Regions from separate parts of the Paenibacillus sp. FSL R5-0636 genome, predicted to be linked through region 3. Evidence: riboswitches for the same ligand, from Rfam matches in the RefSeq annotation. Region 3 holds a riboswitch; each other region holds the start of a gene.
The links. Region 3 has a riboswitch for cobalamin ahead of MKX34_RS04560 (DUF4430 domain-containing protein). Riboswitches for the same ligand answer to the same signal wherever they lie in the genome.

Region 1 (3,214 bases), 3.1 Mb from region 3:
CATATCTGTACGCTCGAACTCGCCGTGGACCAGAACATCCAGACCTAGCTTTTCTTGGAAGGTAATTGCATCCGCGATCTGCTCACGAACAAATCCATCATAACGCTCCTGATTCCAGACCCCTTTACGCCATTTCAATCTCGCCTGGCGCACTTCGACTGTCTGCGGAAAGCTACCAATTGTAGTGGTTGGCAGAAGTGGAAGCTGCCATTTCTCTTGCTGCACCTTTAAGCGCTCAGCAAAAGGCAGACTGCGTTGGTCTGGTAGAGCTGCAAGTGCAAGCACTTGCTCCGCCACATCCTTACGGCCACGCTCAGGTAGTGCGCGGAACGCTGCAATAGCTTCACGACTAGCGGCCAGCGCTGCTTGAGAAGCTTCTCCTTTATCTGCGATGGCTGCTCCGAGCAGACTAAGCTCTTTAAGCTTCTCATCGGCAAAGGCTAACGCATTCTTAACTGTCGCCTTCAGCTTCACTTCACCTTGAACGGTGACTGGGACATGCAGCAGACTGCAAGAAGGCTGAAGAATAAGACGATCAAGCGGTACATGAACGCTGAGCTTTTCTACCAGTTGCAGCTTGGCGTCTAAATCGGAACGCCAAATGTTCCGTCCATCAATAATTCCGGCACCCAGCCATTTGTCCTTCGGCCAGCCAAGACGTTCGATGGAAGCCAGATTCGTTCCACCATCGTGCACAAAGTCAAGACCCAAGCCTTGAACAGGCAGCTCTAGCAGTGCCTCCAGCGGCTCAGCAGCTTCAAAATACGTCTGTAAAATAATATTCAAGCCCGGCACGGAGCCGGCAATGTCTGTGTATATCGAGTTAAGCAGTGTTAATTCTTCTTTACTTATGCCTGTAACAATCGCTGGCTCATCGATTTGTACCCAGCTTACCCCTTCTTGCTTCAGTTCCTGTAGCAGTTGAACATAGACTGGAACAAAACGTGCAGCAATCTTGGCGATATCTGCCGCTGCGTAACCTTTGGACAGCTTAAGGAAGGAATACAGACCTAAAAGTACCGGTTTACCTTCAATCCCTGCCTGCGATTTAGCAAAACGATAAGCCGCTAGAGGTTTGTTTTCAGTCAGGCGTGGTGTTTGTGTGCCGATCTCTGGAACGATATAGTGATAGTTCGTATTGAACCATTTGGTCATCTCGCAGGCAGTAGCCTCAGCATTACCACGGGCCATTGCAAAATAAAGATCAAGCCCGATGTCGCCGCCATCATACGCATACCGTGGAGGTACGATTCCAAACATAACAGCCGCATCCAACACATGATCATAAAATGTAAAATCATTTACCGGAATAAGCTCAATTCCTGCTTCTTGCTGGGTCTTCAAATGCTGCAGCTGGATTGCTGCCATTTCGGAGCGGAATTGCTCCTCATTTATTTTCCCCTGCCAGAATGCCTCCAGTGCCTTTTTCCATTCGCGGTTCTTTCCGATTCTCGGATATCCAAGATTGCTTACTTTTACCTTATTCGTCATTTCGATACACTCCCTCTTCAATCTCTTATTTCAAACTCCAAAACTACTTGCTTTCCTATAAAAAAGAGCGCCCTTCCCTAAAAAAGTCAAAGGGAAAGACGCCCATGATATACCCATGGTTAACGTCTAACACCTCCCTATCTTCCGTAGGTGAAGCAGTGCTGTTGAAACAGGCAGGTCTCCTGGCTAGCGGCGTCAACATCTTGAGCAGTCTTCCCAGCAGTAGTAAATTGCCAGTGACCTCTGTTGCTCGAGATTCTTCCGTTACAGTGGCGGGACCGCATCGGCTTCGAACCGAATTTCCCTATTAAGCCTACCGAATTACTATTTTCCGGTCAGCACCTGTCTCCGATATCATTCATCATTTGAGTGTCTTAATCTGATGTCATCATACGTGAAAGCCCCAGCAATCTGCAATAGATTACTGGGGCTTCTGTTATATCGATTCCTTATAACGGACTTAGAAAAATACGAAATATACTACAGCAGCAAGAATTATACGGTATATAGCAAACGGTAAGAGCTTGATACGATTGATCAGTTTTAAGAAGAAACGCATCGATAACAGCGCAAATAGGAAGGCACTAATAAAGCCTGCAATAAAAAACGGCAGCGCGTCCATGGTGAAATATTGCCAGTTCTTCATCAGTGACAACAGACTGGCACCTGCCATGATGGGTACTGCCATAATAAACGTAAAATCAGCAGCGGCACGATGGCTCATCCCGAGGATTACGCCACCAGAAATCGTCGAGCCCGAGCGTGAAAATCCAGGCCATAACGAAAAACACTGTACAAGACCTACACCAAGTGCCTGTTTGTATGTAATCTGATCTACACTCTCAGTTCTGATCTTCTTCGGCCCAAACAGATCCGCAATAATCATTAATATAGCCCCGATCACTAGACCAATTAACACCGTTGAGGTAGAGAATAAATGCTCATCAATATAATCATTAAACAGAACACCTAACACACCTGCAGGCACTAACCCTACCAGAACCTGTGTCAGCTTGAGGTGCCCGCCCTGCTCTAACTGCGGTAGCTTCTCTGTTACAGGATCCAACTGCTTACGGCTGAAACGCCTTAAGCCCAACAGATCAATGAATCGATTTCTAAAAATCACAACAACCGCTAATATAGAACCCAGTTGAATAACTATTTTGAAGGTATTTGCCGTATATTGTCCAAATAACTCCTGTGATTTCAGCCACATATCATCAACAATAATCATATGACCCGTGGAGGATACTGGAGCAAATTCGGTTAAACCTTCAACAAGCCCCAAAATAATGGCTTTAATAATCGTTAATAGCTCCATGTGTTTCCCTCCTTTTTAATAGTCATTTCTATTATCAGTCCTCCACCCGCTTAGCCCTCAGTGTTCATTCTCCGGCTGCGTTTGCGGAAGTACAGAAACCCAAGAATAACTAATCCGCCAGCAATTAGTACATAGACCACATTGGAGTACACATCCATGTACATGGCAATGTCTTCCCAGGATTCGCCCAAAGCCGCGCCAATAAGCACAAGCAGCAAATTCCATCCCAATGTGCCAATCGTTGTGAAGATCATAAATACTCCAAATTTCATACCTGACATTCCCGCCGGAATCGAAATCAGACTGCGGACCAGCGGAACCATCCGACAAAACAATACAGTCCAATAGCCATATTTATCAAACCAGGCGTCAGCCTTGTGGATATCTTTTTTAGTAACGCGA
Region 2 (3,214 bases), 160 kb from region 3:
TATGCTCTCGAACATCAGCTTATCGGATTTGTCCTTAAAGCGATCGGCAATTTGAGTCCAGGCTGCATTATAACGCGCCAGCGTTTCATCGTGTTTTTCTTCCATATGGCTTACCCATAGCCAGGAATCATGATGGACATTAATCATGACATAAAGCTTGGCGTCCAGTGCCCAGCCGACAACTTCTTCCACACGGTCGAGGTAGGCTTTTTCTAGGGTATAGTCTGGTGCCGCACCCATGTGAGTATCCCAGGTCACAGGAATCCGAATACTTTTATAGCCTTGAGCGGCGATCTTTTTAATAAGTTCTTGGGTCACACGAGGATTGCCCCAGGAGGTTTCGTCCTCACCTGTAGCATCTAAAGTATTACCGAGGTTCCATCCGGGCTGCATTTCGTCTACATAGGATTGGATCTTACTCTTTGGCGCTGCCTTAGCTTGTTGCTCATCCTTAGTTGCAGCTGCAGCCATGGATGAGAACAGAGAGAGCAGAAGAGCGGTGACAAGTGTCAATGATAAGAAGGATTTCTGGATTCGCGTAGTCATTGAATTCTCCTTTGTGAGATAAATTTAGGATGCTTGGACCTGGCTTTGACGCTGTACTTGGTGGTTAGATGAACACGAACACCTCCAATGTTATTTTTGTAAACGCTTTCTGAATATACCCTAACATAGAATTAACTCAGCGAGTACCTTACTAATTTGTGGCAAATTCATATAAGAATTAGTGATTTAAATTAATTTTCCCCACAGTTGGATAAAGAAATTATTTAAATATCCCTACTCGTAGAAATTGGTTATTCAATAGGATTATCTCTAGCTGCCCGTTATACAAAAAAGAAATATAACATGACAAAAGCATATATATTAGATATGATGAAGCATGAAAATTTAAAATTAGAAATAGGTGCCAACTATGAATGTTGCGGAAGTACAATCATAGATTGGTTAAATGGAAAGCGGGTGTGAATCCCGCGCGGTCCCGCCGCTGTGAAAGAGGAGTCCTTGCAAAATGCCACTGGGAAACTGGGAAGGCAGTAAGGGTGATGATACTTGAGCCAGAATATCTGCCTTTTTCTGTTACACCATCAAACTCTACGATCGATAGAGAGGTGCTTGAATAGTGTTTGCCAGCTAGTATTGTGGTTCACTATCTTAACCTCTTGACGTTTATGTTGAGTGGTTTTTTTGTGGTTATGAGAAAGTTTATTCTGTTTTTTTATCATAGGTATGAAGGGAAGGGTTATGGAAAAATGAAGAAAAATAAGTTTTTAGCGTGGTTACTCATTGTAGCTGTATTTATCACGACATTCTCTACAAGTGTTATCCCGGCTCAAGCAAATGGAGCAAGCTCTACCCTTAAAGGGTATGTATCTGTATCCGTAGAGAAATTCACCTTAGGCCAAGGGTATATTAAGGAGCCTATTAAAGTTCCGATTTATGAAGGCGATAATGGCGCATCTTTAATAACACGTGCGCTAGGTGATGGGAATTATAGATATTTAGGAAATATAGATAGTGGTTTTTATTTATCAGAGGTTAAAGATAGTGGCAGAAGTGAAGTCAATATTCCACAATATATTTTAGATATGATTTCAGCCGATGGGAAAACAGTCGGCACTAAAGCAGACCCAGAGTGGTTAAGTCAGTTTGACTATACCTCCATGTCGGGTTGGATGTATGCAGTAAATAATGTGTTTCCTCCGTTTGGGATGACCGATTATAAGCCTCAAGACGGTGACATTATTCGAACTCAGTTCACCACTTATGGCTATGGTTCTGATCTTGGTGGCTGGGGAGAAATCCCAGTTCAACTTGCCAATAAGGATGCTTTAACTGCGGAAATCGCCGAGATTAACAGTGACCCTAATAAAGAAACTATTTTGGACAGACCAGTAGTACAATCGGCAGTTTATCAAGCCTATTCCGTGCTCGAAAATATGGCAAGCTCTCAAATAAGTGTAGATCATGCACTTGTAGGGCTTAACCATGCATTAGACATAGAACCCCCTGTTATTACAGTAAGTGGCATACAAGATAAACAGGAAGTATCCAATAAAGAAATAAGCTTCAAAGTAGCTGTCACAGACAATGTATATAGTGACATCATTCCAGAAGTGAAGCTGAATGGTGTTACTTTATCACCTGCGAATGGGGAGTACAAAGCTTCTCTGAATTCAGGCAGTAATGCAATTACTGTAACGGCTCTTGACGGAGCTGGAAACAAAACAAATGTAACTTATCAAGTTACTTACAAACTGGAAACTACAGTTGCCGTCAAACAACAGTTAGATAAAAGCCTTGCCTATATTCTAAACACTGTAAAGAATCCGTCGTTTGGAACAGGTAGTGGAGAATGGTCGATCCTTTCTCTGGCACGGGCGAACTATACAGTACCTAACGGTTATTACGATCTTTATTACAACAATGTAGCAACGAAAATAGCATCGATCATTAAAGAGGATGGAAAACTCGACGCCAATAAAAGCACAGAGAATTCCAGAGCGATTCTTGGGCTTACCTCTATCGGAAAAGATATCACAAATGTTGCGGGATATGATCTGAGAAAAGCACTCGCTGATTATCAATATATCCAAAAGCAAGGCAATAATGGTCCGATTTTTGCTCTGATTGCGCTAGATAGCCATAACTATGAGATCCCAGTAGTTGATGGAGTTACAGAACAGACCACAAGAGAAAAACTAGTTCAGTACATTTTAGATAAAGAGGTTAAAAAAGGTACAGCAGAAGCTGGTGGCTGGGCATTAGGCGTAACCAAAGCCGATGTCGATATGACTGCGATGGCGATGCAAGCTCTTGCACCTTATTATGCAACCCGAGATGATGTAAAAGCCGCCGTGGATCGGGCCATCCAATGGCTGTCCGATAACCAAAACAATCAAGGCGGATTTACAAGCTGGGGAAGCACTAGCAGCGAAAGTATCTCACAGGTAATTGTAGCCTTAACTGGTGTAGGCGTAGATCCGCACACTGACACTAGATTTGTTAAAAGTGGAAATTCGCTTATTGATGCATTGCTTAGCTTTGCTGCACCTGAGGGTGGATTTAAGCATATCCTCACAGGCAAAGTAGACAATATGGCAACGGACCAAGGTACGTATGCACTTGTGTCTTATGATCGTCTGATCAATCATAGCAGCCGTCTCTTTGATATGAATGATGTGAAAGTGGAACAACCGGAAGAACCGGGGCC
Region 3 (3,214 bases):
GCTTCTGTAGCGGAAATTCATGAAATTGTAGATAAGGCAGAAAAAGATCGCCGCAAAGGAACCGGAGTTGCTCCTAAGGCACTCTCCCTAATGCAGGATCTTGCTGCTTCAGCAGATAGATTCTTACTGAACCGCTTATCGCTTTCCGATATGACGCAGGAGGAGCTTCTGGAGGTAGTTTTTTTACGTTATGGTAATGTTGTCGATTGGCAGCCGCCACTGGATAGGATTAGCAAGCAGAAAGAGAATGCGCTGCGCGCCGCTTACCGCTGGTTTGGTGAAGAGAAGCCGAATGAGGAGATTTTTGCAGGATTGTCTCCGCAGGAACTAGACGATGTGCAGCTACTGGGTCGTCGTTTGCTAAAAGAGGCGCGTGTTCTGGAACCCTTTGAACGGCTTCCGCTAGCCTTTTACTATACAACTCAGCGTGAAGGAGGTCCGCTGGATTACGATGCGCTTCTGGAGCTGTTAAAGCGTAAAGCCGGTTCCGACAAAGAAATCATCTATCGGTTTTTTGCTTGGTCGCAAGGCAATCCTTTATTTACGGTTTCGAATAAAAAGCTGCAACCGGGTTACCGCAAAGCGATTCTGAAGTATTTCCTGAGCAGTGATCGTGAAGCGTTCAAGAATCGGGAATTCCGAAAGAACTATGTCGCGGCAGCTCGGCCTGCTCTGCAAAATGTGTACAATGAAGCCCGCTCCCAACTGGCTTCCCCGCTGGCGCGCTGGATCAGCCGCAGCCGATTTCGACTCTTAATCTCCGGCTCCATTACGGGTATTCTGGTGATTATTGCAATTATCGTATTCAGTATGCTGCGCCCGGATGATACGAAGACGGCTCTGCCGGGGACAAGCCCTGAGCCGACCCCTGTTCAGAGTGCAGGTAATGAGCTGCCTCCGGCTTCAGTATACTTGAAGGATCAGAGCGACGAAGGAGATAAGGGGAGCAGCATATTGGTGTTCACCTTCGCAAGTGCAGATGACTGTGTGCAGTTTCAACCGACTGAGATTAGTTCAATGTCTTCGTCTACAGAGATAGATAAAAGCTTTAAGGTCGCTGCTACGAATGGCACTTGTCCAGTGCCGTCAACGGATGGGACGGATGAGGGAAACGCCGCTGACGATTCAGATGCCGCTGGCACTACTGGAGGAACAGCAGAAGGTGCAGATGCTACTAACGAAGTAGCTGATGCTTCTCCGTCTCCTACGCCTTCCTCTGATACTGAGGACAGCACTGGGTTGCCTTCCGCAACAGCTGTGACTGAAGGTGAACAACCATCCTATCAGGTTGAGGTTACATTGGAGCCTGGAGCGACAATTCTAGAGAAAAGTATGATCAAGGCCGGAAGATTTACATTGATCGTAGATCCCGACCCTAATATTCCACCAGCTTCTGATTCAAGTGCTGAACCCTCCCCAACTGCAAGTCCGGAAGGAACAGCCGAATAACAAGCTTTCTGAACAGCAATACCTACCGGCAGGTGGTGTATTGCTGTTCATTTTTTTGCTGCCCATACTAAGCTTTTCTATAGACATGCTATGTATTAATAGATATGATTATGGATGTCAAAATAAGATACTACATACTGGAAAAGGTGCAGACTCTATCAATCTAGTCGTCTGCTTAAAAGGGAAGTCCGGTGCAAGAGTCCGGCGCGGTCCCGCCACTGTATGTGCGGAGTTTTTCTTCTATAAGCCACTGCCCCGAAGGTAGGGTGGGAAGGTGGAGAACAGCGATGAAGCATCAGCCAGGAGACCTGCCTTTTTCGTGAGCGTTTCTATTCTTCGTGGGGTAAGAATGTGGAACATATACAGATGGACTGTTGGCAGGAAGCAAGCGCCTCAGCCTCGATTTGTAATCTTCCCTGACCGCCCTCCAAAGGGGCGGTCTTTATGTTATGCGTCTTATTCCCAGCAGTACCCATTCTTATACAGAAAGAGGTTAAACAATGAAGAAAATCATGTCTTCCAAGTTTGTAGCACTTGGGCTGGCCTTATTCATGGTCATTTCAATTCTAGGAACATCTCTTGCTCCGGCAGGACAAATATTTGCAGAAGCGAGCGCTGGCTCCGGTCTGGAAGCAACTGCTGCGGAGCGGATTAATGTTGCGGATGCGACTTATGCGGCTGCAGAATATCTCTTGAAAGGTGGCGTGCAATCGGATTGGCAAGCTATTGGATTAGCGCAAGCAGGATATAAGCTGCCAGCCAGTTACCATTCAGAGCTTGAGAAAAAAGTAAAGGATGCAGCTGGCAATTTCGCCAATGTAACCGATTATGCTCGAATCGTGCTCGCAGTGAGAGCGATTGGTGCAGATCCTACTAGCTTTGCTGGTAACGGAACGACTCCTGGCTATAATCTGATTGAGAAAATTTATAATAACAGCAAGCTCAGTGAACAGACGCTAAATAATCCGGTATATGCTTTACTTGCGCTGGATTCTGGTAAATATAATATCCCAAGTGACGCGAAATGGACGGCGGATAAGCTCCTTACGGAGATTCTCTCCAAACAAAATCCGGATGGGGGCTTTGCATTAACCTCAGGCGCAAGTGAGCCTGATATGACAGCGATAACCTTGACGGCTCTGGCGGCACATAAAAATAATCCCGAAGCCTACTTAGCAGGGCTACAAGCCGTAGCTTGGTTATCTGCAGCTCAAGATAGCCATGGGGGTTACGGTGACAGTGCTGAAAGTAGCGCACAAGCAATCCTTGGACTCACATCCTTCGGAGTTGATCCTAGTGGATTAGAATACACCAAAAACAAAGTGGATCTAATGGAGAACCTGCTTAGCTATCGTCTAGCTGATGGTAGCTTCACCCATAGCCGTGGTGGAAGCAGTAATGTTCTGGCGACAGAGCAAGGACTTCAGGCGCTGGTTGCGTATAATTTGCTGTATAAAGGAAGCAACAGTAAGCTATACGATTTTTCCAAATCCTCCGTTCAGAGCTCACTCATCTACGCTCCTGTAACGATTGAGGGACCACGGGCCACGTTGGCACAAGGGTACGCCTATGCTGGCAACGCACTTGGAGCGTTAGAGAAGCTGGCGCTTCAAACGAACTTGCCGATCACGAATCCTTCGGGCAGTTATGTGACTGGCATCGGAAGTATTGCTGCTGGAAGCTTTGGTGGTTATGACGGATGGATGTATGTTGTATCACGTGACGGAAAATGGATTAATCCCGATGTAGGCATGAGTGATTTTGT
Region 4 (3,214 bases), 520 kb from region 3:
AGTTTTCTTTATGTGTATTTATACTTTAGGAGCGTGGTTATCTATGAAAATTAATATTACCGCACATTTTAACATTGATATTACTTTATCTCTTCATCTGTTAGCCGTAGCCAGTCTTGCTTATGAACTCAGTTCACTGACGAGCTCGTGAAATTCGAGCGAAAAGTATCTGTACTAAGACACCTTGTGGTGTCTTTTTTATTTTTATAGTAATTACCATCTAACCGATCTGCCCCCGCAAGAAAAAAGCAGCTTATGCTGCTCCTCCTCCACCATCCTTCATTCTGATTGCTGTCAGCTTGCGACACGCCTTCCATCTGCTCGACAGTGACCACTAGTCATACCGTTTTCATTAGCGATTTCGCCATGTCTTATCTTTTAGAAGAATGTTAGAAGCCAGGGGATTTAATGAAAAATGACGCGGTCCCGAAACCTCGGAAATCCGCGCCACGTATGGTTTTTTGGGATGCTGGTGAAGGGAATTGAACCCCCGGCCTACGCATTACGAGTGCGTTGCTCTACCCCTGAGCTACACCAGCTTAAGGCTGATTTTTCTGTCAAACAAAAAATATTATACAACTTTCAGCCAGAAACGCAAGCCTATTTCTCCCTGTTTTCCGCCCTCCTAAACTGCTAATCCACCTGTAGCTTACGCTCCACAGACTCTAACTTTCCACGGCTAGTGGAGGGTTTATCGCGGCGGTCGTCTATTTTAAGTGAGGTAGAGACACGTTCTGCACCTGCGGCAAAAGGAGACTCATGCAAAGCTTCTACCGCGGCAAAAATGCGTTGCAGAGGCCCTTCGATGATCGTCCCCATGGACGTAAGTTCATATGTAATCCCTTCTACTGTCTTCAGCACCCGCTGCATATCCGCAACATAGCTGCTAAGACTGGTACTGCCTGTTCCAATTGGAATAACTGTAACTTCAGCAATAGGCATGAGAATACCTCCTCGAAATTTTATAGTACCTATCTTCTTCCATTGTAACAATTCCACCGCTCTGTCACAAACTAAGCAAGATTATCCTCCCTTATCTTTTCTATTTCTTCTGATTACTTCAAAATATGACTTTGGGCTAAGAGTATTTTCTCATGCGCAAATTCTAGGGTCATCTGCACTATATTTATGGACTCTTTGTGGCATCTTTTCGGACAATTTATGAATCATTTCGCATCTCCCTGTGGATCAATTGTGGATTACTTATGGACAGCCTGTGGATCATTTGTGGAGTACTTTTAAAGAACCCGCTCCCCGCGCGGGTTTTCTAAAAAACTGTTTACAAACACAACATCTTGGGTTATTTTTATCTAACGACAACAAAATATAGTGGAGACAGGCGCTTTGATCCTTAACCGGATTTAGAGCTTAATAGGGAAGCGCGGTGAGAATCCGCTGCGGTCCCGCCACTGTAACCGGATGGCCTTCTTAAGCTTCTGGGAAGCTTGAGAATCCACATCTCCCGGCAGATGCCACTGAGGGTTAGGAACACCCTTGGGAAGGCGCCGAGAGATCCCACGGAAGCCAGGAGACCTACCTGTTTCGACGACACCAACTATTGATGCCTGCGAGGAACAGGGATGGTGTCCGCATGCGGTCATCTACGTAGAGACCTCTGCAAATATCCGTGTGGATATTTACATAACGCATCGGGCATTTTCTGCCATCCTCGGGTAGGGGATGCTTTTTTTATGTAATCAGAACAAATATACGACTGCTTATGGCAGTCCAACTTCCTATGGATATATGGATTTGATGATAGATGTTTTTCTTTTATACTGAGAGGAGAGCTGTACAATGACGTTGTTGGAGAGACAATTTAATGGAGTAGAAAATGCACGGGAAGTTCTTTTAGAAGAGCTCATTGATTTAGGCCGGGATATTATCGACAGTCGGGATATGGACCTATTGCGCGAGAATGCCAATTTGAATGGAGAGAGTTTCTCCGGTAAAATGAGCAAGTTCGGCAGTGAATATTCAAAATGGTACGCCCGCAATTTTACGATGCCGCCGCAGCTAGTGCAGGCTATTGATGACAATGTCGTCTATGTGCATGATCTGGATCAATACGCGATTGGAACGACGAACTGTATTTTTATCCCGTTTGATAAACTTCTCCGTGAAGGTTTCAATACCGGCAACGGCAGCGTTCGTCCTCCGAACTCAATAATGACTGCTATGTCTCTGGTAGCGATTATTTTCCAATCCCAGCAAAATGCTCAATATGGTGGTGTATCCGCCAATAAACTCGACTATGATCTGGCACCTTATGTAACCAAATCCTTCGCCAAGCTGTTCCGCAAGGGTCTGGATTATTTTGAAGAAGGACAAGCTGATGAATCTTTGGGCGAGATTACGATGAGCCGGACCGATCTGGCGGAGTTATATCCAAGAGCGTTCCGTTTTGCACTAAAGGAAACCGAAATCGAAACCCTGCAAGCGGCTGAAAGTATGGTACATAATCTGAATACCATGTCCAGCCGATCCGGTGGACAAATACCGTTTACCAGCATCAACTACGGTACTTGTACTTCACCAGAAGGTCAGCTTGTGATCAGTTCTCTGCTAACAGCAACTATGAACGGACTTGGCAGCGGAGAAACACCAGTGTTCCCGATTCAAATCTTCAAATGCAAGCAAGGAATCAATCAACAACAAGGCGATCCTAACTATGAACTGTTCCTAAAAGCGGCTGAATGTTCTGCGCGCAGACTATATCCAAACTTCGCTAATCTGGACGCTCCGCTCAACTTGCAGTATTATGATCCAAGTGATCCTGATACGGAGTTCGCTACAATGGGCTGCCGAACCCGAGTGCTCGGTGACCGTTTTGGTCGTAATCATTGCTCTGGAAAGGGCAACCTTTCCTTTAATACACTGAATCTGGTTCGGCTAGGTCTGGCACACGGCACAGTAACAGGCAGACGTACCATCGCAGACGAAGCTGGCTTCTATGAAGATCTAAATCATTATATGGATATTGCGCTGGAAGGACTTCTTCATCGGTTCCACATTCAAACCGCACAAAAAGCTAAAGCTTCCGATTTCATGATGCGAGAAGGCGTCTGGGAAGGCGGCGAGCATCTTGCACCTGATGACACTGTAGGCGATCTGCTAAAGCATGGCAGTCTGTCTCTTGGCTTCATCGGTATGGCGGAATGTATGAAAGCTATGTACGGCAAACACCATGGCGAGGATATGGAAGTTCATGCCA

Region 1: linked by a shared signal. The riboswitch ahead of metE (5-methyltetrahydropteroyltriglutamate--homocysteine S-methyltransferase) and the one ahead of MKX34_RS04560 (DUF4430 domain-containing protein) in region 3 are both predicted to bind cobalamin.
Region 2: linked by a shared signal. The riboswitch ahead of MKX34_RS03910 (S-layer homology domain-containing protein) and the one ahead of MKX34_RS04560 (DUF4430 domain-containing protein) in region 3 are both predicted to bind cobalamin.
Region 4: linked by a shared signal. The riboswitch ahead of MKX34_RS02380 (anaerobic ribonucleoside triphosphate reductase) and the one ahead of MKX34_RS04560 (DUF4430 domain-containing protein) in region 3 are both predicted to bind cobalamin.

The regions. Positions count from the first base shown of each region.
Region 1 covers NZ_CP150232.1:5,031,220-5,034,433, forward strand. The annotation lists gene metE (5-methyltetrahydropteroyltriglutamate--homocysteine S-methyltransferase) at 1-1,491, opposite strand, end outside; cobalamin riboswitch at 1,646-1,852, opposite strand; gene MKX34_RS22960 (undecaprenyl-diphosphate phosphatase) at 1,952-2,812, opposite strand; gene MKX34_RS22965 (DedA family protein) at 2,863-3,214, opposite strand, start outside.
Region 2 covers NZ_CP150232.1:898,857-902,070, forward strand. The annotation lists gene MKX34_RS03905 (cellulase family glycosylhydrolase) at 1-546, opposite strand, end outside; cobalamin riboswitch at 889-1,090, shown strand; gene MKX34_RS03910 (S-layer homology domain-containing protein) at 1,254-3,214, shown strand, end outside.
Region 3 covers NZ_CP150232.1:1,062,207-1,065,420, forward strand. The annotation lists gene MKX34_RS04555 (hypothetical protein) at 1-1,449, shown strand, start outside; cobalamin riboswitch at 1,577-1,780, shown strand; gene MKX34_RS04560 (DUF4430 domain-containing protein) at 1,950-3,214, shown strand, end outside.
Region 4 covers NZ_CP150232.1:543,109-546,322, reverse strand. The annotation lists tRNA gene MKX34_RS02390 (tRNA-Thr) at 468-539, opposite strand; gene MKX34_RS02385 (MTH1187 family thiamine-binding protein) at 634-942, opposite strand; cobalamin riboswitch at 1,321-1,556, shown strand; gene MKX34_RS02380 (anaerobic ribonucleoside triphosphate reductase) at 1,798-3,214, shown strand, end outside.